DNA from 3 places in the Bacillus cereus group sp. N8 genome. Region 1 is predicted to be linked to each of the others. Evidence: riboswitches for the same ligand, from Rfam matches in the RefSeq annotation. Region 1 holds a riboswitch; each other region holds the start of a gene.

Region 1 (8,341 bases):
GATGTACTAAACATTCGATTTGGAGGTGTGGTGCATGCATGAGGAATTACTACGAAAAGTAATTCGGACAAAAGTAAGAGTCGGTATGCGTATATTAGAAGAGCTACCTACTCCAATCCAGCAATCAGCTAAACAAATGCTAAGTATTTTGCAAGAGGAGCTAGCTGCTTATCCGAAAGAACGAGACCATCATGAAGATAATTTAAAAAGTATCATAATTGAATAATCATCTCTGTATAGAGGGCCTTTTTTAGGCTTTCTATACTTTATTGGAGTGATATAAGTTGATGAAAAAACATTCCACTATTACGCTTTGGATCATTCCATTATTATTTTTCATTCATAACCTTGAAGAAGCTTTCCAAATGCCACAATATCTTGCTAATCAATTTTCAATTCATCTTATAACTAGCCAACAATTTTTCATTGCCATTTCCATATTAACAATCTTCGTCGTACTTATCATCTTTCTATATCAACTAAACTTCTTGTCTTCTATATATTGGATTATTTTTATACAAGGAGCCATTTTCTTTAACGCTGTGCAACATATTATTTTGTTTTTGATTTATCGCTCCTATAATCCTGGCGTAATATCCTCAGTTTTCATTGTTATCTTTTCTATTTTCTTTTTTTCATCCAAAAGACAATTAATTCATAAAAAGCAATTCGTAATTACACTCATTTTCAGCTTACTTTCTTATCCTATTATAATTTGGATTACCTTACTATTCGCTAGCTGCTTTCAGTAATAAAAAAAGACCAGGAAAACTCCCGGTCCATCACTCTACTTAACAAACATTGGATTCTATGTTATACAAAATTGGAAGGTACAGAATTAGGGTTTTGTTTGTTAAGTAGATTATATGTTGAACGAGCTAACAGCGGAGGGGTTCCTACTGTTAGTCGTTAAACTCAATAATTATTTTACGATTTTTTCAAGCTCATCAAGTGAAAAATCTACTGAAATTGAACCATCATTTGTTTCTTTCTTAATTGCATCTGTTACTTCTTTTGAATGATATAGTTCAATTACTTTTTTCAGTGTTGGATCATCTTTATCTTTCGTACGAGCTGCGAAAATATTAATATATGGCTTCGCATTTTCATTTTTCGGATCTTCTAAGAAGATTGGATCCTTCGCTGGATCTAATCCAGCTTGACCAGCAACACCGTTATTAATAACTGAAGCTGCTACATCTTTTAATACACGAGGTGTTTGCTGTGCGATAACCGGTGTAATTTTTAACTTCTTCGGATTTTCAGCAATACCACTTGGATCTCCAAATAATCCAAAGTCTTTCTTAAGCTTTAATAATCCAGCTGCATCAAGAAGTTTTAATGCGCGCGCTTGGTTCGTTGGATCATTTGGAATAGCAATTTCTGAACCATCTGGGATTTCATTTGCTTTCTTATATTGTTCAGAGTATAAACCCATTGGTGCAATTTGCGTTGTACCGACAGCTGTAATATCTAACTTATGCTCCTTTTTAAATTGCTCTAAGAAAGCGATATGCTGGAATGAGTTTAGTTCAATATCTCCATCAGCTAACGCCTTATTTGGCGTTGTGTAATCAGAGAACTCAACTAGTTTAATTTTAATCCCTTCTTTTTCAGCTTTTTTCTTCAAAATTTCCCAAGCGTCTCCATCTGTTCCAGTTACACCGACGCGAACTACCTTCTCTTTCGCTCCTGCACCTGTATCTCCACCTGAGCAGCCGCTTAAAGCTGTAATTCCTACGATTGCTGATAATGCAAATGCTAAAATTTTCTTCATTTTCTTTTCCCCTCTTCCTTTTTATGATCTGCGTAAAAAGACTTTTGCAAAGTAGTTTCCTAAATTTTGAGCTATTTGTACGAGAATAATAAGTAAAACAACCGTTACGAACATAACTGACGTATCAAAACGTTGATAACCATATGTCATTGCTAAGTCACCAAGACCGCCACCACCGACAAGCCCAGCAACTGCAGAAAATTCAATTAAACCAACTGTCATAAACGTAACACCTAAGATTAATGGCGCTAACGCTTCTGGCACAAGAATTTCAAAAACAATTCTAATTGGTGAAGCTCCCATTGCTTGCGCTGCTTCAATTACCCCTTTCGGAACAGAAACAAGATTTGTTTCAACCATTCTAGCAATACCAATTGATGCAACTAACGTCATTGGGAAGATTGCTGCTGCTGTTCCAATCGTCGTTCCGATAACACTTCTTGTTAGTGGGCTTAAAGCTACTAAAAAGATAATGAATGGAACCGGACGAATTGTATTAATTATGATATTAAGAATAGAAAAGACCCATTTATTTTCTAAAAAGTTTCCTTTCCTTGTTACATATAATAGTAAACCTAGAGGTATACCAAGAATTGTAGCAAATATAAGAGTTACAATTACCATTAAGAGGGTATCCCCCGTCGCATCTAATATGCGGGGCCAAAATATACTCCAATCAACTCGCATGAGCTTCTACCTCCTTCAGCTGCACTTGCAGTCTTAGATGTTGTAACGCTTTTTGAATTTCCTTCTGTTCACCTTGCAATTCTACAAGAAGATTTCCAAATAGCACATTTTGAAGTTCAATAATATTTCCGTACAATACATTTACATCGACGCTATAGTTCTTCGCGATATAAGATAGTACTGGCTGCCCTGTCTCCTCACCAGTAAATGTTAAGCGATAAATTTGTCCACCATTTTGAATTTTCGCTAGAACACTGTCTGGTAAGTGATCATTAATAACAGAACGTACAAAGTTTTGAGTTGTTTTTGTTTTTGGTTGTGTGAAAACGTCAAATAGTTTTCCTTCTTCAATAACTTTCCCCTTCTCCATTACAGCTACACGGTGACAAATTTCTTTCACTACGTGCATTTCATGTGTAATAAGTAGAATCGTTAAATTATATTCTCGATTTACTTTCTTTAATAAGTTCAGAATTTCTGTCGTTGTTTCTGGATCTAAAGCTGATGTTGCCTCATCACATATGAGAATATCCGGTGATGTCGCCAGTGCTCTTGCAATCCCAACGCGCTGTTTTTGTCCGCCTGATAACTGCTCTGGATAATAGTTTGCTTTATCTTCTAAACCAACAAATTTTAGTAATTCAGTTACTCTTTCTTTTATTTCATTCTTTGGCAATTTCGCTAACTTTAATGGATATGCAATATTTCCAAACACTGTTCTTGAATTAAATAAATTAAAACTTTGAAAAATCATCCCAATTCTTTGTCTTAATTTCCGTAATTCTTTCGTCGATAATGATGTAATATCTTTATCATCTATTGAAATCGTTCCCGCAGTTGGTCTCTCTAGCATGTTTACTAGACGTAATAACGTACTCTTTCCAGCACCACTAAATCCGATAATGCCAAAAATTTCGCCCTTTTCAACTGATAGCGTTACATCCTCCACTGCATGAACAGATTGCCCACCTGATTCATATACTTTACTTACATTGTTAAAAGAAATCATTTTCTTCCCTCCTATATGCTGTAAAACTTAAAGTAGAGCTTTCGAGGTAAAATAAAAAGTGCTCCCCTTCTTATCACTTGTAAAAGATAAGAAGGAGAGCACTTATATGTACTCGTTCACATCTTCTCATCTTCCAAGCTTACTTTAAGCTTGCTGGAATTAGCACGGTATTAAAAAATCCGTTGCTGAGGTATCGTAGGGCCAGTCCCTCCACCTCTCTGGATAAGAGTGTATCGATTTAATTATCATTTAATTAATTCTCATTATAGAACTCAGAATAATAAGAGTCAATACATTTTTCGGAAAAATATTAATTATTTCTCTATTAAAATTTTTAAATAAAAATTCACAATACAATGTTATGTTAAATTCTCCTCACTCATATTTTTTAAAAGGAGAATCCTCTCTATGAATTGAATAACATTATTTGAATATGAAACTCGGAGGAAGATGAATATATGAAAACAGCCCTTTTGCTCGTCGATATTCAAAATGACTATTTTCCAAATGGAAAGATGGAATTACGTAATCCAGTAGAAGCAAGTGAATATGCTAATCAGCTACTGCAACATTTTAGAATAAGAAACGAACCTATTTTTCATATCCAGCATGTAGCTATAAAAGATAACGCTACTTTTTTCCTACCCAATACAGAAGGTGTCCATATTCACGAAAATGTCCGTCCACTTAGAGAGGAAACCGTTATCCTTAAACATTATCCAAATAGCTTCCGAGAAACTAATCTTCTAGAACGATTACAACATTCAGGAATTGAGCACGTCGTAATATGCGGGATGATGACCCATATGTGTATTGATGCTACGGTAAGGGCTGCTTTTGATTTTGGCTTTCACTGTACCCTAATACACGATGCTTGTGCTACAAAAGATCTTTCATTTAAGAATGCTACTATACCAGCTGTTTATATTCATAATACAATTTTGGCGAGTTTGAATAATATATATGCTGAAATACTTAGCACAAAAGAGTTTGTACAACGAAAAAAATCCTTTTGAAAATTCAAAAGGATTTTTTTCGACTATATCATAGTATATTTACCATCTATTTATGCCCTATTTTTAAGAATTCATATTATATCTATAACAACCTTACTAATTATTTACATTGATACATTATCATTTTTACTATCTTTTGATTGAGTCCAATTTTTCCATAAAAATTGAATATTACATGTACGAGAAGCTTCCTTAAAGCTCATTCCTGTTAATGGATAACATGTGATTTTCATACTTGCAAAAATTATAATTGCTATCATTGTTATAGCCGTAATTATTATGAAAGCAGCCAGTAACATCCAAATTGATTGTGCTGGCCAAAGATTTAATTTATTCCCAATATATACAACTACTAAATTATGCATTAAATACACACCAAATGAAAAAGCAGATAAAACTTGTATTCCCTTAAACATAAATGGCTTCATTGAGTAATTCCTAAAATATTCTTTTACTAATAAGAAGATTGAACCTGAAAGTATTACTTCGAATACTCTAACATACGCCTTGAAATCCTCAGAGTACTCTCCGATTTTAACCGTTTCATACCAAGTACCCAATATAATTAGAAGTGTATCTATAACAATTATGGATAGTAACAACCTTTTTGATACCTTCTTCTCATACGTCATTAAATAATAACCTAAGAGGAAATACCCTATATATCCACCTAAAAAGTTCATATCAAAATTAGGATACAACGTGAATATTGGTTTTAATTTATTTGGAACTAGTACTGCAATTGTTGGCAATAGCGAACTTACTATAAACCAAAGAATTAACATGTACTTTATAAGCTCTTTACTTAAAGCATCTACCATTTTCTTTAAAAGAGGAGAAAGAATATACAAAGGAATAATGGCATACATAAACCAAAGGTGTACTGTCGCCGCTTGATTCGGTATGTATAAAATACTCTTAATAACATTTGTTATTTGTATCGGTCTTGGCGTAAAATATAACACGGCAATAATTGACCATATAATAAATGGTACAATTAATTTTGGCAAACGTTCTGTATAAGCTATTTTAAGCGATGTCGTTTTACTACTCCTCATTAACATCGCACCAGAAATCATAAAGAAGATAGGCACACTTGTACTAAATACAGTTGTCAGTGCATTCGTTATATGCCAAGTACCTGAACCGATATTCCCCCGTAAGCTTCCTGCAGCAGTATGAAGAAATACTACCGCAAACATCGAAAATACACGTAGTACGTCAACATATTCAACGTAATTCTTTTTCACCCCATTATTCATCTAACAATCGTCCCTTCCCACAGAATATTTTTTCTAACCATTTTCGTCTTTTCCAAAAGTACAAATCCATTATGTCGGAATATAATTAATGTTAAAACAAAAATGAAAACCTAAAATCTTGATATTCGACTATAAAACACTGAGTATACTATATAAAATTTTAACAATAAATTCAATTTTTTTCTTATATATTTAATATTATCCAAGTTAACTACTTAAATAGAGATTTTTTCTTCCATCTAACTGTTGAATATTCTTAAGACAAGACTCTTAATCTATATCAATAAAAAAAACACTCCTTTCAGTGAGCAAAACCGAAAGGAGTGTTCTCTTGTCTAACCATAGATTTTCTTTCAAATTGTATTATACAGGAAATTCTCAAAATGAATACTAAAAAATATGACTAATAAGTCAATTTTTCTCGCTATTTTGTTTCTATTTACATGTTTATCCCACTATTAATAGGGTTTAACTAATTCCAAAGAACAAATAGTAATATTTGGTAATATTTTCTTAATTAAAATTAACTAGCTTCTATTATAGAGAATTTCTCAAAAAGAAAAGATCTTCACAATCTGTGAAGATCTTTCCTACTATTTCTTATAAAGTTTCAGAAGTAGTTTTTGCTTGCATGTGAAGTGCTAAGTAATCAGGGCCACCAGCTTTAGAGTCTGTACCAGACATGTTAAAGCCACCGAATGGTTGGTAACCTACGATTGCACCAGTACATCCACGGTTGAAGTATAAGTTACCAACGTGGAAGTCTTCACGTGCTTTTTCAATGTGGTCACGGTTGTTAGTAACAACTGCTCCTGTTAAACCGTATTCTGTATTGTTTGCAATTGCAAGTGCATGATCAAAGTCTTTTGCTTTACAGAATGCTACTACTGGTCCGAAGATTTCTTCTTTCATTAAGCGAGCATCTTCTGCAACGTCAGCAACGATTGTCGGTTGGATGAACCAGCCTTTAGAATCGTCTCCTTCGCCACCAGCTAGAATTCTACCTTCTTCTTTACCAATTGCAACATAGCTCATTACTTTATCGAATGCAGCTTGGTCATTAACAGGACCCATGTTTGTACCTAATACAGCTGGGTTAGCAACTGTTAATTCTTTTGTTAATTCAACTGCACGATTTAATACGTGATCGTATACATCTTCGTGGATTACTGCACGAGAACATGCAGAACATTTTTGTCCTGAGAATCCGAATGCTGATGCAACGATAGATTTAGCTGCTAATTCAAGATCTGCTTCTTTATCAACAACGATTGTATCTTTACCGCCCATTTCAGCGATAACACGTTTTAACCAAATTTGGCCTGGGTTTACTTTCGCTGCACGCTCATAAATACGGATACCTACATCACGAGATCCAGTGAAGCTTACGAAACGTGTACGAGGGTGATCTACTAAGTAGTCACCAACTTCAGAACCATTACCTGGAACGAAGTTTACTACGCCAGCTGGTAAACCAGCTTCTTCTAATACTTCCATAAATTTCGCTGCTACTACAGGAGTTGTACTAGCTGGTTTTAGTAATACTGTGTTACCAGAAACTAAAGCAGCTGTTGTCATACCTGCCATAATTGCGAATGGGAAGTTCCAAGGAGAAATGATAACACCTACTCCTAATGGAATGTAAGAGAAACGATTATATTCAATTGGACGGCTTTCTACTGGAATACCGTCTTTTAATTTTAACATTTGACGAGCATAATATTCCATAAAGTCGATTGCTTCTGCTGTATCAGCATCTGCCTCATTCCATGGTTTACCTGCTTCTTTTACAAGGATAGCAGAGAACTCATGTTTTCTACGACGAACGATTGCTGCAGCACGGAATAAAATGTCTGCACGCATTTCTGGTTTTGACTTTCTCCAAGTTTGGAATGTCGCATCCGCTACTTGCATTGCTTTTTCAGCTAATTCACGGCTTGCTTTTGAAACGCGACCAACAAGTTCCTCTTTATTTGCAGGGTTTACAGAAACAATTTTGTCTTCTGTAGTGATCTTTTCTCCCCCGATAATTAATGGATAGTCTTGTCCAAGATAAGATTCTACTTTCTTTAAACCTTCTTCAAACGCTAATTTGTTAGCCTCTACTGAAAAATCTGTAAATGGCTCATGTTTGTATGCTACTACCATTTTTTTAGCCTCCCCTTAGAAAAACGTTTACATTTTACAACATTATTCTACACGATAATTTAGATTTATTCAAATATTCCTAGACTTATATTTTAAAAATTAATTAATTTTTAAAATATAATAAAAAAAAGAGATTCATACATACGTATGAATCTACAAAATATGAGTATATTCCAAAACATTTTTCCCTATTAATAAAATAGTAACTAATAAAAATAAAGTCCTTACATATCCAACACCTTTTTGAACCGCAAACTTCGATCCAAAATAAGCACCTAAAATCATTGATAACCCCATAATAATACCGTATTCAAAATGAATCACATCTAAAAATAAAAAAGTAATTAAAGATACGATATTACTAACGAAATTCAAAAGTTTTCCAGATGCTGCCGCTTGAATAAAATCCAAACCAATTAATAAAAATGCAAAAATTAAAAAG
Region 2 (8,341 bases), on a different contig from region 1:
AAATGATAAGTCTGGTATTAACTCTGATATTGGAAAAGAAGTTTTAGATGCTTATTTTGATTTAAAAAATAAGCGATTAACTGGCGAAGTACCAAAAATAGATGACTCTAAGGAGAATTAAAATATACGAAACGTCTCTGGCATTTATATGAACTAGAGACGTTTTTACATACGAATAGATTAGAAATGAGGTATATATGAAGCAATTGATTCTAAAAGATTGGAGAAAAATATGTAGGTATATTTTAATTATAATAGGAATTATTATTATTAATAAGTCATTTTTATTTTGTGTGGTAGAAGGAATTTCGATGCAACCTACTTTGAATGAAAATAATCGCATACTAGTTAATAAGGCTAGTGCTTATTTTTCTTCTTTTCATCATGGTGATGTTGTAATAATAAAAAAAGAAGACGAGCCTACATACTACGTGAAACGAATTATTGGATTACCAGGGGATAACATACAATTAAGAAACGATGTGGTATATATTAACGGTAAAAAGCGAGATGAGTTGTATATACAGTTAGATATGTCACAAGTATCAAATCATTTTTCAAACTTTAGAGAAATGAAAGTTCCCTCGCATAAATTATTTGTATTAGGTGATAATCGAAATCATAGTAAAGATAGTAGGAATACACTTGGACTTATCGATGAGTCACATGTAATAGGTAAAGTGAAAATGGTATATTATCCATTTGATCAAATAAAATGGTTAAAATAATTCTATTAACTATTCACGTTTTATAAAATAATTCATATATTGATAGCATAGGACAAGCAGAAAAGCTTATCCTAACCTCAGAGAACACTCCTTATCACAGTTAGGCATCTACTTATGTAGATGCCTTTTCCGATGACTGATAATTATTTATCAACCTAAAGTAGTAAGCATATTGGGACTATTAGAGGAAGATTGCTTGTAATAATAACAGTACGATTAATAAGAACATTGAATTGTAAGGAGTGAGAAATACGTGTTGAATATTTTAATAATTAATTTTCCTGCAGAGGGACATGTAAATCCTACATTAAGTTTAGTAAAGGCCTTTACTGAAAGAGGAGATAACGTACACTATATTACAACGGAAAACTTTAAGGAAAGGCTTGAAGTTTTGGGGGCTATTGTACATACTCATCCGGATTTATTAAAGGAGATTTCTATTGATAATGAAACTTCATATGGATTAAAATCTTTCTTTCATGTACATGTTCAAACTTCTTTATATATATTAGAAATTACGAAAGAATTATGTAAAAGCATAAATTTTGATTTCGTAGTTTATGATATATTTGGTGCCGGAGAGTTAGTAAAGGAATATTTACAAGTTCCAGGCATAGTTTCCTCTCCTATATTTTTAATTCCACCAGAATTATTGGAAACCTTGCCTTTTCATCCAAATGCAGAAATACAATTCCAACCCGATGAACTCTCTGAAAAGTTACTGTATCAAATGGAACATGAATTTGGAGTAAAGCCCAAAAATAATCTTCAATTTATGCATAATAAGGGAGATATTAGTCTCGTGTATACAAGTCGTTATTTTCAGCCTAATAGCGATTCGTTCGGAGAAAACAATGTTTTTATTGGACCGAGTATTATAAAGCGCAAAACAAATGCAAAGTTTCCACTTGAATTGCTTTCAAAAAAGAAAGTTATTTATATTTCAATGGGAACACTTCTTGAAGGGCTCGAACCATTTTTTAATACTTGTATTGATGCTTTTTCAAATTTCGAAGGGATTGTAGTAATGGCGATCGGTGATAGAAATGATATTTCAAAAATTAAGCAAGCGCCAGACAACTTTATTATAGCCCCTTACGTACCTCAATCAGAAATATTAAGTGAAGCAGATGTTTTTATTACACATGGTGGAATGAATAGTGTGCACGATGCAATTTATTACAATGTCCCATTTGTGATAATACCGCATGATAAAGATCAACCTATGATAGCGCAAAGATTAACTGAGCTTGAGGCAGCACATAGATTATTGAAAGAGCATGTTAATGTGCAAACTTTAAAAGAGGCGGTAACAGACGTTCTTTCAAATAAAAAGTATAGACATGGCATTCGAAAACTGAATGAAAGTTTTTTAGAGTGTGGTGGTTCCAAAAGAGCCATTGCAGTTATTGATGCTCTTTTAAATAAATAGTTCGGACAATATAAAAGCATAGAGGATCCACCTTTATGCTTTTATATTATTATCCAGCAAATTGTACAGCAGTATTTGCATGTAAAAAAGCAGTATCAAAAACAGGAACAGTAAGGTCATTTTGGGAAATAAGCAATGGTATTTCAGTACAGCCTAGTAATATACCTTCCGCACCGTTTTGAATTAATGAATTGGTAATTTGTATTAGTTTCTCTCTTGAAGTTTCTGAAATAATGCCTCTACTTAATTCGTTTAATATGACGTGATGGATAAAAGTTCTTTCTTCGTCATTTGGGATAATTGTCTCAATGTTATATTTTGCTAGTCGTGATGTATAGAAATCTTGTTCCATCGTTTGTTTTGTTCCTAATAGTCCGATACGTTTTATATTCTGTTCTACCATTTCTTTAGCACTTACATCACCGATATGAAGAAGTGGGATTGATATTGCTTGTTCTACTTCCTCAGCAAATAAATGGACCGTATTTGAACACATTAGTAAACATTCCGCCCCGGACTTTTCAACCTTTTTAGCAACTGTGACTAATTCGTTTTTCACTTCTTCATATTGATGGTTTTGTAATAAAGTAGTTACTTCTCCAAAATCCATACTATATAAAACTAGCTTCGCATTTTGATCGTATTGAGAGATTGTTAGAGTATTAATATGTTTATAGTATAGTGATGTAGATTCCCAGCTTAACCCACCAATTAAACCAATTACTTTCATCATACATTCCCCCCTGTAACAATTTTGAATTTATTATTTCATAATTCCGATAAGAATACAATGATTTAAATGCACTATTTAATAAAAAATAAAAATAATTAGAAAAGTGTTGAAATTTATCTTTCTTAGTGCCATAATACGAATTATAAATTAATACTTATCCAGAGAGGTAGAGGGAACGGCCCTATGAAGCCTCAGCAACCCCTATGTAATTACATAGGAAGGTGCTAATTCCGCAGAGGACATTATGTGTCTTTTGAAAGATAAGGGGATTCTTGTACGTGAAAGAAAATGACCTCTTATTTAAGAGGTCATTTTTTGTTGTATAGAAAGGAAGTGTCGATGCATAATTTATTTTCAAAAGAAATATAGAGTATTAAAAGTTGAATAATACGAGAGGGGAATTGTAATGAACAAATTAACGACAAAGCTAGTAGTAGCTATTGGAATTGGAGCAGCTTTATACGGGGTATTAGGGCTTTGGGGATTTTCTATCGCACCGAATACATTTATTAAACCCGCATTGGCTATTTTAACAGTTTTTGGAGCGTTATTTGGCCCGGTAGCAGGACTTTTAATAGGACTCATCGGTCATACCGTTACAGATACGATCGCTGGTTGGGGTATTTGGTGGGGATGGGTTATTAGTTCAGGTATTATTGGTTTTGCAATGGGACTCATACAAAAAAGAGTTGGTTTTAGTGTAAAACATGGAACGTATAATAACCGTGATATTTCTTATTTTGCAATTGCAGGGTTAATTGGTATTGTCATTGCTATTATATTTGCTGGGGCATTCGATATTATTGTGATGGGAGAACCGTTTGACAAAATAGTTATACAAGTACTAGGCGCAACAATTGCAGACGTTATCGTATTTTTAGTTCTTGGCTTACCAATCACGATCGGCTTAGCGAAATCAAATAAGAAACATACACATTTAAAAATTGAAAAGTAGGGATGAATACATGCAACCAATTATTTCTTTTGAACAATTTACCTTTCAATATAGGCATGCCACGCAGCCTACTTTAAAAAATATTACATTTCAAATATATCCTGGGGAAAAGGTACTTATCGCTGGACGAAGTGGTTCAGGTAAGTCAACATTAGCGCATTGTATAAATGGGCTAATCCCATTTTCTTACGAAGGGATAAGTACCGGTAACATTTTAATAGCTGGAAAGGACCCGAGAAAAGGTAGTGTTTTTGAGCAGAGTAAACACGTAGGGACAATATTACAAGATCAAGATTCACAATTTATAGGTCTTACTGTCGAAGAGGATGTAGCATTTGCATTAGAAAACGATTGTGTAAATCAAATAGAAATGAGAAAGATTGTTACGGATTCTTTAAACAAGGTAAGCATGCAGGACTTTCATACACAAAGTCCACATGAATTATCAGGAGGTCAAAAACAGACAGTCTCTCTTGCAGGTCTGCTAACGACAAATGCAGATATATTATTATTTGATGAACCGTTAGCTAATTTGGATCCTGCATGTAGTTTGAATACAATAGAACTCATTAAAAATATACATGAGAAATATAATAAAACAATTGTAATTATTGAACATCGAATAGAAGAAATTTTAAACCTTGATTTAGATAAAATTATTTTAATAGACGAGGGGGAAGTTATTGCCATTGGTTCACCGGATAGTATTTTAAATTCTAATATATTACCAAATATCGGACTAAGAGAACCTATTTATATAGAGGCGCTAAAGAAATTAAATTTTGACAGTAATAATGTTAGGGTATTTCCAATTGAAAATCTTCGTAATGCAGGCGTTCATAGCCTATTAAAGAACTGGATGCAGAAGCAAGTTTCATCAAAAAACAAATATATTAAAAAAGCTTTATGCAAGATAGAAAATTTATCATTTACGTACAATAACAAACATACAGCCTTAGAAGATATCAACCTTTCAATAGGAGAGGGAGAAATAGTAGCGTTATTGGGTCATAATGGAGCAGGGAAATCGACATTAGCTCATACTCTTATAGGAATAAATAAAACAAAGAATGGGAGAATAACATTCGATGGAGAAAATATAAATTCTTGGTCTATTCGTAAACGCGGGGAAGTTATTTCTTACGTTATGCAAAATCCAAATCAAATGATTACACAGCCTACTGTTTTAGAAGAGGTTTCATATTCATTAAAATTAAAAAAGGTTTCTAAAGATGAGATTGAGACAAGAGTCGAAAAAGCTTTAAGAATTTGTGGATTATATCCATTTCGTAACTGGCCAATTCAGGCATTAAGCTATGGACAAAAAAAGAGGGTTACTATTGCATCTGTACTTATAACAAACCCAAAAATTATTGTATTAGATGAGCCGACAGCTGGACAAGATTATTACCATTACAAACAGTTTATGTCGTTTATTAGAAAATTGGCTGGAAGGGGCATATCCTTTATTATTATCACACACGATATGAATCTTGCTTTAGAATATGCAGATCGAGCGGTAGTTCTGCATGAAGGGAAAATTATTGCGGACAATACTGTATCTGCTGTTTTAGGGGATCAAGGAATGTTACAAAGAGCTAATCTACGAGAGATTTCATTAATAAAACTAGCTAAATTAAGCGGAATTCCAACTCCAGAAACATTTGTGAAACTCTATATTGAGGCTAATAGGAGGGAGGAATATGCATAATACGTATTTTTATCGTATGGATGGTGCAATTAAATTATCTATATTTATATTTTGTATGACACTTACTTTTTTATTTTTTGATTTTCGTATATTGCTAATTTTATTTATTGTTGGATGTATCGGCCTCTTAATTGCAAAAATTCAATTGCGTAAAATAATAGTTATTTTCAGCGTTATATTTACATTTAGTTTATTAAATTCCGTTATGATTCTTTTTATTACGCCCACCCATGGATCGGAATTAACGGGATCGTATACCTCTTTTTTTTATATAGGTTATGCAACAATTACATATGAAACTTTATTTTATGCAGCTACACTTTCATTGAAATATTTTACGTTATTACCATTTACACTTCTCTTTATTTATACAACTCATCCAAGTGAATTTGTAAGCAGCTTAAATAAATTTGCTGTTCCTTATAAAATTACATATGCAATAAATATTGCACTGCGTTATATACCAAGCATTCAATCTGAATATATAATCATTAGACACGCACAGGAAGCAAGAGGCGTACCTTTTGAAAAAGGAGAAGCGAGCTTGTGGATTCGTATGAAAAACCGTGTTTTAATTTTTTGGCCACTTATTATTCATTCATTAGAAAGGATTGATACTGTTTCAAATGCAATGGATTTAAGAGGTTTTGGAAAAAAGGATAAACGAACGTGGTACTATGCAAAGGACGCACAAAAGGAGGATTACATCACACTTTTTGTTGGTATTATCATTTTGGTTATTGCAGTTTACTTAAAGCTGAATGTATTCCAAAGTTTCTGGTACCCATTTTAAAGCACTCTCAATAGAGTGCTTTTACTAATTTTTATGAAGACATGCTCAAAAATGGGAGATACACATACTGTATAATACGAACCAGTTAAAAAAATCAACTCCCTATTAGTTTTCAAACCAAAAGGAGGAAAAAACATGAGTTTCGGTGGTTCTTGTGGTTTTGGTGGAGGTTTCGCTTTATTAGTTGTGTTGTTTATTTTATTAATAATTGTTGGATGCAGCTGTTGGGGCTGAGGATACTAATTTCTAATTAGTCTCTACAAAATGTAAACTTAAAAAACATAGTAGGTACTTTTTGTATCGTAATAAATGAAAAAGGAGCTTAATAGCTCCTTTTTCATTTATTATACGAAATCTCCTCATTACTGCATTTAGGTAATGTGATTGTTAAAGTAGTTCCTTTATTTATAACACTTCGGATTTTCAATGTGCCTCGCATCGTTTCGATAATTTTTACAGCAACCATTGTTCCTAAACCAGTACCTTTCGTTTTTGTGCTAAAATATGGTTCGCCAAATCGATTAATTTGCTCTTGCGACATTCCGATTCCACTATCTTGAATCCGTATTATGATCTTATTATTATTAACAGTTGTAGATATAATTAGATTACCGCCACTTGGCATTGCTTCTATACTGTTTTTTATTAAATTTAAAAAACATTGATGGAAGTGCTGTGTATTACCAATAATTATTCCCTCAGAGAACTCTTGTGTAATATTAATATTATTCATATTACATAAAGGCAATATCATTTTAATAACTCGATGTAACTCGTGCTCAACTGAAATACGATCTAGTTTTTCTGAAGCAGGTTTGGCAAAAGTTAAGTAATCATCAATAATTGCCTGTGCACGATTTAATTCTTCAAGTATATGTTCAATATATTCATCTCTGGATTGTTGAGTTATATTGGGTGTTTTTAAAAGTTGTGTAAATCCTTTTACAACCGTCAAAGGGTTCCGTACTTCATGTGAAATACTTGCAGCGAGTTGACTGACAATCTCCATTTTTTCAACTTTTATTAATTTTGATCGCATGCATATTGCATCTTTTAAAACTTCATTAAAATAGACCATAAATAATATTAAAATAGTTGGTAATAAAATGAAATAAATAATGTACAAATTATTCACTTCAAAATCCGATAGAGTTAAAACAATTACTGTTGTAAACAATGCAAGGAAAAAAGTTAAAAATATAGATGAAGCTACTTTCATTTTTCTATTGTATGTATTAAATTTTGATGATGCGAATACTGTAATTATTAACATCATTCCATACACAATGATTGTTAACAGGCTAAAACCATAAAACATAAAACGTGTTATTAATAAAATCATGAGTAATGCAATACCGACAGGAAATCCACCATAAAGTGTACCAATTAAAAAGGGGATTTGTCTTAAATCGTGAATACAATTTTCATCCATATAGATGGGGTACCGCATACATAAAATTAGTGGGATGCTCGTACAAAGAATAATAAGCAATTTCTTATATTTCTTCCTAAAGTATCCACTATCATAAATAAAATAAAAAACAAATATACTACTTAAAATATATAGAAGATTATTTAAAACATTTTGATTAATGTAAACAAAGTTCATAATACATGCCTCGTTATTCTGAATTTCAATCCCATATGTATTATACATTATAAAAGTACAAGTTTTATATACACATTTTATAATGTATGTAGTTTTTAAAACTTTTCAGCGTTATAGACTTTTAACCATACATTATTAAACTCTTCCATTGACGCATAGCGCTCACTACGATTTTCATTTACAGCACGGTATGCTACTTCATATAGGCCTTCACTAGCTTCCCATTTCATAAAGGAACGATCTTGCCCGCCACCTAATAGCGCGAAAGCCATAGCCCCCATATTAAATACATTAGTTTTCCCGTCTATTACAGCATTAAGTTGAAACTCTTCAGGTGACATAAAACGAGATGATCCCCACATTCGCCCCATCTTATTTAC
Region 3 (8,341 bases), on a different contig from region 1:
GGAGAAGACGAGTAACGCATATAAATACACGATAAATAAACAAGTCGTGATTAAGAAAATTTTAAATGCAAATTCACTTTTCATAATGTGACCGCCCCCCAATCTGTACTGTATTATATTCAGCAAAACATAATAGTTGCTGTTTCAATTTTTTTATCCCGCTATTTACATGGATCCCAATTAGTATAAGTTTATAATCAGCAAAGAATAGCAATTCCCCCATTAAGTTTCACTTCATCACAAATAAGCTACCGCCTATACACGGTAGCTATTACGGAACATCATATTTTCTTTTATATATATTACTTAAGATCGAATAAGGTAATTGCTCATAACGAATTTTTTCTCCCGTTTCATCAACAATATACAAATTACTTCCTATGTAATATATTCCATCTTTTCGTTTGGAGTACACTACATATTTTTCATTTGGCAATACCGTTTTTACTTTCGTCAATTGCCCATTTGGTTCTTGCCAATATATATTTACACGGTCTACTAGCGTAAGTGTTCCAATTTGTTCTTCTTCTACTTTACGACCATTCCAACTCACAACACGATAACCAAGCTTATACGCCTCATATTCAGGACTCGTATAAAAACGAGAAATAATTACTTTCGTCTGTAATTGTACCCGTTCATATAACCATTGTATGTCCCGGTCATGCATGCGAATACAACCATTCGACTCCCTGCTCCCAATCGTCCATTCCCGATTTGTTCCATGAATCGCATATTCCTTTTTATCTAGACCGAGCCACCTCGTACCGAGAGGATTATTCGGCGCACCCCCTGGTATTTTTTTTCGATGGTATTCTTTATTTTTATACTTAGTTATAATACAAAAATTACCTTCAGGCGTCGGGGTGCTATCTCTTCCTGTCGTTATCGGAAATGTTCTCGTATAGTTTCCCTCTTCAAAAAAAGACAGCTGATTCGTTTTAAGGTTAACTAATATTAAATGATCTGTATTAGCAAAAACGCTAGCTGGTAGGCAGAAAAATAGGATTATGATTAACCATACTTTCTTCATCTAAATCCTCCCTAGCACTAACATCATAATAAAGTGAAACTTTACTCAGTTGGGGGTTCTGTTCATCCCCCAACTGAGTATCAGCCCGCACCAATCGGGCGTTTACGGGCAGCAGGTCTCCCATCTAACTTCTTTGCTCCAGCCAAATTTTGAGGTGGAGTCTTACTGCCCACGAATAGCGGGATAAATGCAATTAGCTTTACTTTGCTCTTATAAATGAAAACTATCCATTTACAATAACGCCCCCATTTACATGTATCATCTGCCCTGTTACATATGCCGAATCATTAGACGCCAAATATACATACGCAGGCGCTAATTCATACGGCTGACCAGGCCTTTGCATAGGAACATTGCTCCCGAACTGTGATACTTTTTTCTCATCAAAACTTGATGGAATAAGCGGTGTCCAAATTGGACCTGGTGCAACACCATTTACACGAATTCCTTTTTGTACAAGGGACTGAGATAGCGACCTTGTAAACGCGACAATTGCTCCTTTCGTTGCAGAATAATCAATCAATGTTTCATTTCCTTCATACGCAACGATAGATGCTGTATTTATAATTACATCCCCCTGCTTTAAATGGGATAGCGCTGCTTTTGCAACATGAAAATAAGAGAAAATATTAATACGGAATGTCGTTTCTAGCTGTTCTGCTGTAATATACTCTAGTCCTTGTTGCGGATATTGCTGTGCGACGTTATTCACAAGAACATTTAAACTGCCCAGCTGCCGGACGGTCTCTTCCACAATATCTTTACAATGTTGTTCACTACTCAAATCCCCCGGCAGTAATACACATTTCACACCTTCTTTTCCAACAAGTTTTTTCGTCTCATTTGCATCCTCATCCTCATCTAAATAAGCAATCGCAATATTTGCTCCCTCTTTTGCAAAGGCGATGGACACAGCTCGTCCAATCCCGCTATCTCCCCCCGTAATTAACACATTCTTTCCTTTTAACTTTTCACTTCCTTTATAATTTGGATCTTCAAACTTTGGAAGAGGATTCATTAACGATTCAATACCAGGCTGTTTATTTTGATGTTGCGCTGGCATTGTTAAAAAGTTTTTTTGCTGCGGCATAACTTTCTTCAACTCCTTTTCCCTTATAATGTGCACAATGATAAAAACTACTTACACATTAAAAAACCGCAATTCACACTCATTGATAAGGTTAATATTCGAATTTAAGACATAAAATATGAATTGTTCTAAAGTTTTTATGCAAAACTATTGCAAAATAGATAAAAAACGAATATTATATATAACTGTTGTGAAAATTATTCGTAAAAAGAAAGGATGTTTATATGTTTAACCTTTCAAAACATAAAACTTCTATTAAAACTGAAATTATGGCAGGTATTATTACCTTTTTAACAATGGCATATATCATTGTCGTAAACCCTGTCATCCTTGGGGATGCAGGCGTTCCATTTGAACAAGCATTTACAGCTACTATTATCGCCGCTGTTGTCGGAACATTATTTATGGCAATCTTTACAAACTTACCAATCGCAATTGCACCAGGTATGGGATTAAATGCTTACTTCTCTTACTCTGTTGTAAAAGCTCATGAAGGCATGACTTTCGCAATTGCATTCTCTGCTGTATTCGTAGCAGGTATGATTTTAATTTTGTTATCATTCACATCTTTCCGTACGAAATTAATGGAAGTAATTCCTGAAAACTTAAAACATGCACTTACTGCTGGTATTGGTCTTTTTATTGCTTTTATCGGTTTGCGCTTAACAGGAATTGTTACAAAAAATGATGCCAACTTAGTTGGGCTTGGCGATCTTCACTCTGCCCCAGTTCTACTAGCATTAGCTGGCCTTGGAATTACAATTATCCTTATGTCTTTAAATATAAACGGGGCACTGTTTATCGGAATGTTACTAACTGGTATTATCGCTTATTTCACAGGGCAATTAACGTTCTCAAATGGCGTTACATCAATGCCTGGATTACCAGAAGGAATTATCGTTTCAAATCCAATTACTGCTGTATCTGATGTAATTAACTACGGATTATACGGCGTTGTGTTCTCATTCTTCCTCGTTACACTATTTGATACAACAGGAACATTACTTGGTGTAGCACAACAAGGCGGATTTATGAAAGACGGAAAGCTTCCAAAAGCAGGACGAGCTCTTCTATCTGACTCATTCTCAGCAACAATTGGAGCTATGTTCGGAACAACACCATCAACAGCTTACATTGAATCATCTGCTGGTGTTGCAGCTGGTGGCCGTACTGGTTTAACAACTGTTACAGTAGCTGTTCTGTTTGCATTAGCAGCATTCTTCGGGCCGTTAGTGAGCGCTGTTTCTGGCGTTTCAGCTATTACAGCACCATCATTAATTATCGTTGGTAGTCTTATGATGGGTTCAGTTCGCCACATCGATTGGGATACGTTCGATGAAGCATTCCCAGCATTTTTAGTAATCTTAAGCATGCCACTTACATCAAGTATTTCAACAGGTATTGCACTTGGATTTATTTCATACCCACTTATGAAAATGGCAAAAGGACAATTCCGTGCTGTTCACCCACTTGTGTATTTATTCGGAATCTTGTTCGCTTATCAATTAGTTTTCTTACCACATTAAAATCCCTCTTCCTGAGGGATTTTTTTTATAAATACTGTTTGACAACACCATTTATTTGTGAAATAATTCAAAATAGTTAAATATTCGATGTCTTATCAAGAGCAGGTGGAGGGATGAGCCCTACGAAGCCCGGCAACCGACCCATTTATGGGCACGGTGCTAATTCTTACAACACATTGTGTTGAAAGATAAGAGTAATATGATAAGACGTCTTTTCTATATGAAAAGACGTTTTTTATTTTCACTCCCTCCTCTCTCTTCTTAGTTTAGGAGGGATTTTTTCATGAAAAAATTATGTTCCATCGTACTTATTTTTCTCTTATTTACATTAACAGCGTGTACAAATGAACAAGATGCTATCTCTTCACAAAAGCAAGAAACTGTGAAAAAGGCGACTACAACGGTAGAAAACCACTTACAAACAGAAGTTCCAAGCCAAATGAAGAAGCCATTAAAAATCGCATTAATTATGCAAATGTCCATCGGAACTTTTTCCTCTCAATATATTGAGGGCGTCAAAAAACAAGTCGAGCTATTTGGCGGCAGTGTACAAGTCTACAACTCTGATAACGATTTAGCAAAAATGGCGGCAAATTTAGATACTGCTATTAATTCAAAAGTGGATGGTATTTTAATTGATCACGGCCGCTCTGAAGCACTAAAACCTGGAGTAGAAAAAGCATTACAGGCGAATATTCCCGTAGTTGCGTTTGATAACGATCTACGCTTGCCAGGTGTGACAATTATTGATCAAGATGACTATAGTCTTGCATGGAAATCATTAAAAACGTTAGCGGAAGATTTGAATGGACAAGGAAATATCGCAGTCGTATGGGTTGGCGGATTTGCTCCAATGGAACGTCGCAATGTTATCATTGATGCCTTTTATAAACGTTATCCAAATATAAAAGAAATTGCGCGATTCGGTACTGCAAGTAATAACACACCGCTTGATACACAAACACAAGTAGAAGCCTTACTAAAAAAATATCCGAAAAAAGGAGATTTACAAGCTATTTTCGCTTCATGGGATGAGTTCGCTAAAGGAGCTGTTAAAGCACTTGAACAAGCTGGTCGTACAGATATAAAAGTATATGGCATTGACTTAAGTAATGAAGATTTACAACTCATGCAAAAAGAAAACTCACCTTGGGCTGCTACAGCTGCAACTGATCCAGCTGAAGTAGGTAAAGTTCAAGTGCGATTCTTATACAAAAAAATTGCCGGTGAACAAACGCCAGATATTTATTCACTAGAACCTTATTTAGTAAAGAAAAGTAGTTTACCAAAAGAAAATATAACAATGGATCAATTATCAAAACATATAAACGGTTGGGGAGACTCAAAAGATGCATATTCTCCTTGGATGAAAAAATTAGAGAAGGAGAAAAAATGATGACATTCTCTCTTCAAAACATTACACATTCTTATCATGTAGCTACACCTGTTTTAGAAGATGTTTCTATTCATATTCAAAAAGGAAAAGTGCACGCTTTACTAGGAATGAATGGTGCGGGAAAAAGTACTTTACTAAAAATAGCAACTGGTGAAATTCAACCAGTTGCTGGCGATATAAAAATTGATAATCAGTCTGTTTCCTTCACTTCACCACGCGATGCAAAAAAGCACGGTATTTCTTTCGTAACACAAGAAGTAGATCACGGACTTATTCCCGGATTATCTGTATTAGAAAATGTACTAATTGATCATTTAGCAATGCAAAATAAAGTACTATTTTCAAGGTCAAAATTAGTTGCACTCGCTAAACAACATTTGCAAATTGTACAAGTAGATTTAAATGTTTCAGAAGATGTTTCAAACTGCTCATTACATGAAAAACAATTACTTCTTATCGCAAGAGCCCTATCTAACAATACAAATTATCTTTTATTAGATGAGCCTACTTCTTCTCTTGGACCAAAAGAAGTTGAATCCTTTGGGAAACTATTAAAAGACTTAACATCAAAAGGAATTGGCATCCTCCTAGTTTCTCATCGTTTATCAGAGATTCGAAATTTCGCGGATGATGTAACTGTACTACATAACGGTAAAGTTGCCCTTTCTCAAGCCATTACAACGATTACAGATCAACAAATTGTTGAAGCAATGACTGGAAAACAACTTACACTCCCTATTAATACAGCACCAAAAATCGGGAGCGAGGAAATATTTAAAGTACAAGAGCTTCAATTACACGAAGATCATTCTCCCCTTTCTCTTACAATACGAAAAGGAGAAACTGTTGTGATATACGGATTAATTGGAAGTGGAAAAACAACACTTGCTGAAACTTTATTTGGTGCTCGTCATACTTATCACGCAGAAATAGATGATCACAACATAACAATTAAAACACCGCGAGATGCGATTAAAGCGAAAATCGCACTTGTACCAGAAGAAAGAAGAAAACAAGGTGTATTTCTTTCGGAAGATATTATAAGTCACACTAATTTACACCAATCAGGTTGGAGACGAAAACAAACCGAATTAAATAATGCTACTACGGCAATTTCTTCTTTCAGCATTTCACCCAATGACCCAAAAGCCTTTATTCATTCACTTAGCGGTGGAAATCAACAAAAAGTCTCAATTGCAAAATGGAATGGATTCAAACCTAATCTATTTCTTTTGGACGAGCCAACTAAAGGTGTAGACATAGCTGCGAAACAAGATATTTTTCAATTCATTCGCAACATTACAGAAAACGGGAGTTCCGTAATTTATTTCACAGGAGAACAAGATGAAGCACTACATATCGCTGATCGCATTCTTATACTGGCAAACGGAGAATTTGTAGGTGAGTACTTGCCGAATGACCTATCTCCTGAACAGCTTTTACATTTATCTGAAGGGAGCTTTTCCATTGAATCTCGTTCATAAAACTAAAACTAAGAAACTATATTTACCTACTCATCTTTTTTATCAATTTAGTACAGTTGCTATTATTATAGGTGTTACAATTTTTTTCTCTATCGTCAATGATTCTTTTTTAACATACAACAATATTAGTGATATTTTACGATCTATTTCCATTGTGACATTACTAGCAATCGGCGTTACCTTTACATTAATTGTAGATGGGTTTGATTTATCAGTCGGCTCTACCGCTAGTTTAGCAACAATTGCCGCCGCTTCTTGTCTCGTTTTATATCGACAAGAACTATTAGTCACACTCCTTGTTCCTATTCTGTGCGGGTTATTAGTTGGATTATTAAATGCACTACTCGTTATCCGAATTAAACTACCAGATTTACTAGCTACACTAAGTATCATGTATATCGTGAATGGACTACACTTAACATTTTCAAAAGGATCTTCAATATATGAAGGAATGTCGGGTGCCACAGGACATTTTATTCCATCTTTTTTATTTATCGGTCAAGGTTCCATTTTAGGAATTCCAGTCCCTGTCATTATCATGCTTATCGTCGTTTTAATTGCACATCTATTTTTAGAAAAAACAACGTACGGTCGTTTCTTTTATATGACGGGTGGGAATCGAGAAGCTGCTAGACTAGCCGGTATCCCTACTGATCGTTACCGTGTATACGCTTATATGATTAGCGGTTTACTCGCCTCTGTCGGCGGGATTATTCTATGTAGCCGCGTTGGAACAGGGCAAGTTGCAGCTGGTGCCCCATTATTAATGGATGCAGTTGCAGCTGCCTATATCGGTTATGCAATGTTCGGTGCCAAGAAACCAAATATAGTCGGAACATTCCTCGGCTCGGTATTAATCGGAATTATATTAAATGGCCTCACAATGATGAACGTTCCTTATTATGCACAGGATATTATTAAAGGCAGTATTTTGATTACAGCTTTAGCCTTTTCGTTTATTAAAAAGAAGCGTAAATAAAAAAGGCTGCGGAGAACTTCTTCTCCACAGCCTAATTATTATTTTTGCAAGAACGCCTGTAAATCTGCAAATTTTCTCTTTGCATCTTCATAGCCTTGCTCATATAAACTTTGCAATTTTGCCTTATCTTTTTCCATACGATCTACTTGAAGAGGCACTTCTGGTCTAATGACGAATAAATTACCCGCTTGCTCTTCTTTTTCAATGTAGTGAAGTGTTTCATTATACACTTCATAACGATTCAGCATCGCATTAACAAGGTTCGGATATTTTTTATAAGCTTTCGCTGCAACCCAACCAAATTTTGATTTTTTCTTCGCATAACCATGATTTCTCGTCAAAATAACGACTGATTTTTCAAACCCATCTCCCTGTGCTTTACGAACTGGAATCGGATCTGAAATCCCGCCATCTAACAGTTGCTTACCACGGTAATTTACTGCTGGTGCAATGAAAGGCAATGAACTAGACGCTTGCAATAAATTTAACGCATCATCATTCGTTCCCTCTTTTTCAAAATAAACGGGTTGTCCTGTTTCACAATCTGTTGTTCCTACAAGGAAACGCTCTGGACTATTAAAGTATGTGTCAAAATCAAATGGGACATGTTTTTCTGGAATTTCATGAAAGATGAAATCCATATCAAATAATTGACGCTTTTTCCATAAGTTTTTATACGATAAATATTGCGGATGTGATGCATAATCAATATTTACTGTCTTATTTCTATTCCTTTGTCTGGAAAGATACGACGCTGCATGGCAAGCACCAGCTGATACACCGATTACATATGGAAAATATAAATCTTGTTCCATAAAGTATTCTAATATCCC

The links. A riboswitch is a leader RNA that binds a small molecule or an ion and turns the genes downstream of it on or off. The one in region 1 is predicted to bind S-adenosylmethionine.
Region 2: it holds a riboswitch for S-adenosylmethionine, as region 1 does, so the genes downstream of both, JDS80_RS23240 (ECF-type riboflavin transporter substrate-binding protein) here and JDS80_RS13810 (methionine ABC transporter ATP-binding protein) in region 1, are expected to answer to the same signal.
Region 3: it holds a riboswitch for S-adenosylmethionine, as region 1 does, so the genes downstream of both, JDS80_RS22525 (sugar ABC transporter substrate-binding protein) here and JDS80_RS13810 (methionine ABC transporter ATP-binding protein) in region 1, are expected to answer to the same signal.

What each region holds. Positions count from the first base shown of each region.
Region 1 is NZ_JAEHBK010000007.1:205,368-213,708, forward strand. It holds gene JDS80_RS13785 (ArsA family ATPase) at 1-42, shown strand, start outside; gene JDS80_RS13790 (DUF3926 domain-containing protein) at 35-226, shown strand; gene JDS80_RS13795 (HXXEE domain-containing protein) at 285-752, shown strand; gene JDS80_RS13800 (MetQ/NlpA family ABC transporter substrate-binding protein) at 923-1,777, opposite strand; gene JDS80_RS13805 (methionine ABC transporter permease) at 1,799-2,464, opposite strand; gene JDS80_RS13810 (methionine ABC transporter ATP-binding protein) at 2,454-3,473, opposite strand; SAM riboswitch class I at 3,597-3,702, opposite strand; gene JDS80_RS13815 (cysteine hydrolase family protein) at 3,932-4,489, shown strand; gene JDS80_RS13820 (acyltransferase) at 4,594-5,751, opposite strand; gene pruA (L-glutamate gamma-semialdehyde dehydrogenase) at 6,352-7,899, opposite strand; gene JDS80_RS13830 (TSUP family transporter) at 8,053-8,341, opposite strand, start outside.
Region 2 is NZ_JAEHBK010000022.1:30,370-38,710, forward strand. It holds gene JDS80_RS23220 (peptidoglycan D,D-transpeptidase FtsI family protein) at 1-121, shown strand, start outside; gene lepB (signal peptidase I) at 198-728, shown strand; gene JDS80_RS23230 (macrolide family glycosyltransferase) at 982-2,160, shown strand; gene JDS80_RS23235 (aspartate/glutamate racemase family protein) at 2,210-2,893, opposite strand; SAM riboswitch class I at 3,045-3,160, shown strand; gene JDS80_RS23240 (ECF-type riboflavin transporter substrate-binding protein) at 3,300-3,848, shown strand; gene JDS80_RS23245 (ABC transporter ATP-binding protein) at 3,859-5,559, shown strand; gene JDS80_RS23250 (energy-coupling factor transporter transmembrane component T family protein) at 5,552-6,352, shown strand; gene JDS80_RS23255 (YjcZ family sporulation protein) at 6,488-6,586, shown strand; gene JDS80_RS23260 (sensor histidine kinase) at 6,690-8,009, opposite strand; gene JDS80_RS23265 (protein kinase family protein) at 8,057-8,341, opposite strand, start outside.
Region 3 is NZ_JAEHBK010000020.1:27,374-35,714, reverse strand. It holds gene JDS80_RS22545 (hypothetical protein) at 1-84, opposite strand, end outside; gene JDS80_RS22540 (L,D-transpeptidase) at 272-1,033, opposite strand; gene JDS80_RS22535 (SDR family oxidoreductase) at 1,257-2,123, opposite strand; gene JDS80_RS22530 (NCS2 family permease) at 2,348-3,649, shown strand; SAM riboswitch class I at 3,739-3,844, shown strand; gene JDS80_RS22525 (sugar ABC transporter substrate-binding protein) at 3,933-5,045, shown strand; gene JDS80_RS22520 (sugar ABC transporter ATP-binding protein) at 5,042-6,529, shown strand; gene JDS80_RS22515 (ABC transporter permease) at 6,513-7,508, shown strand; gene JDS80_RS22510 (patatin-like phospholipase family protein) at 7,547-8,341, opposite strand, start outside.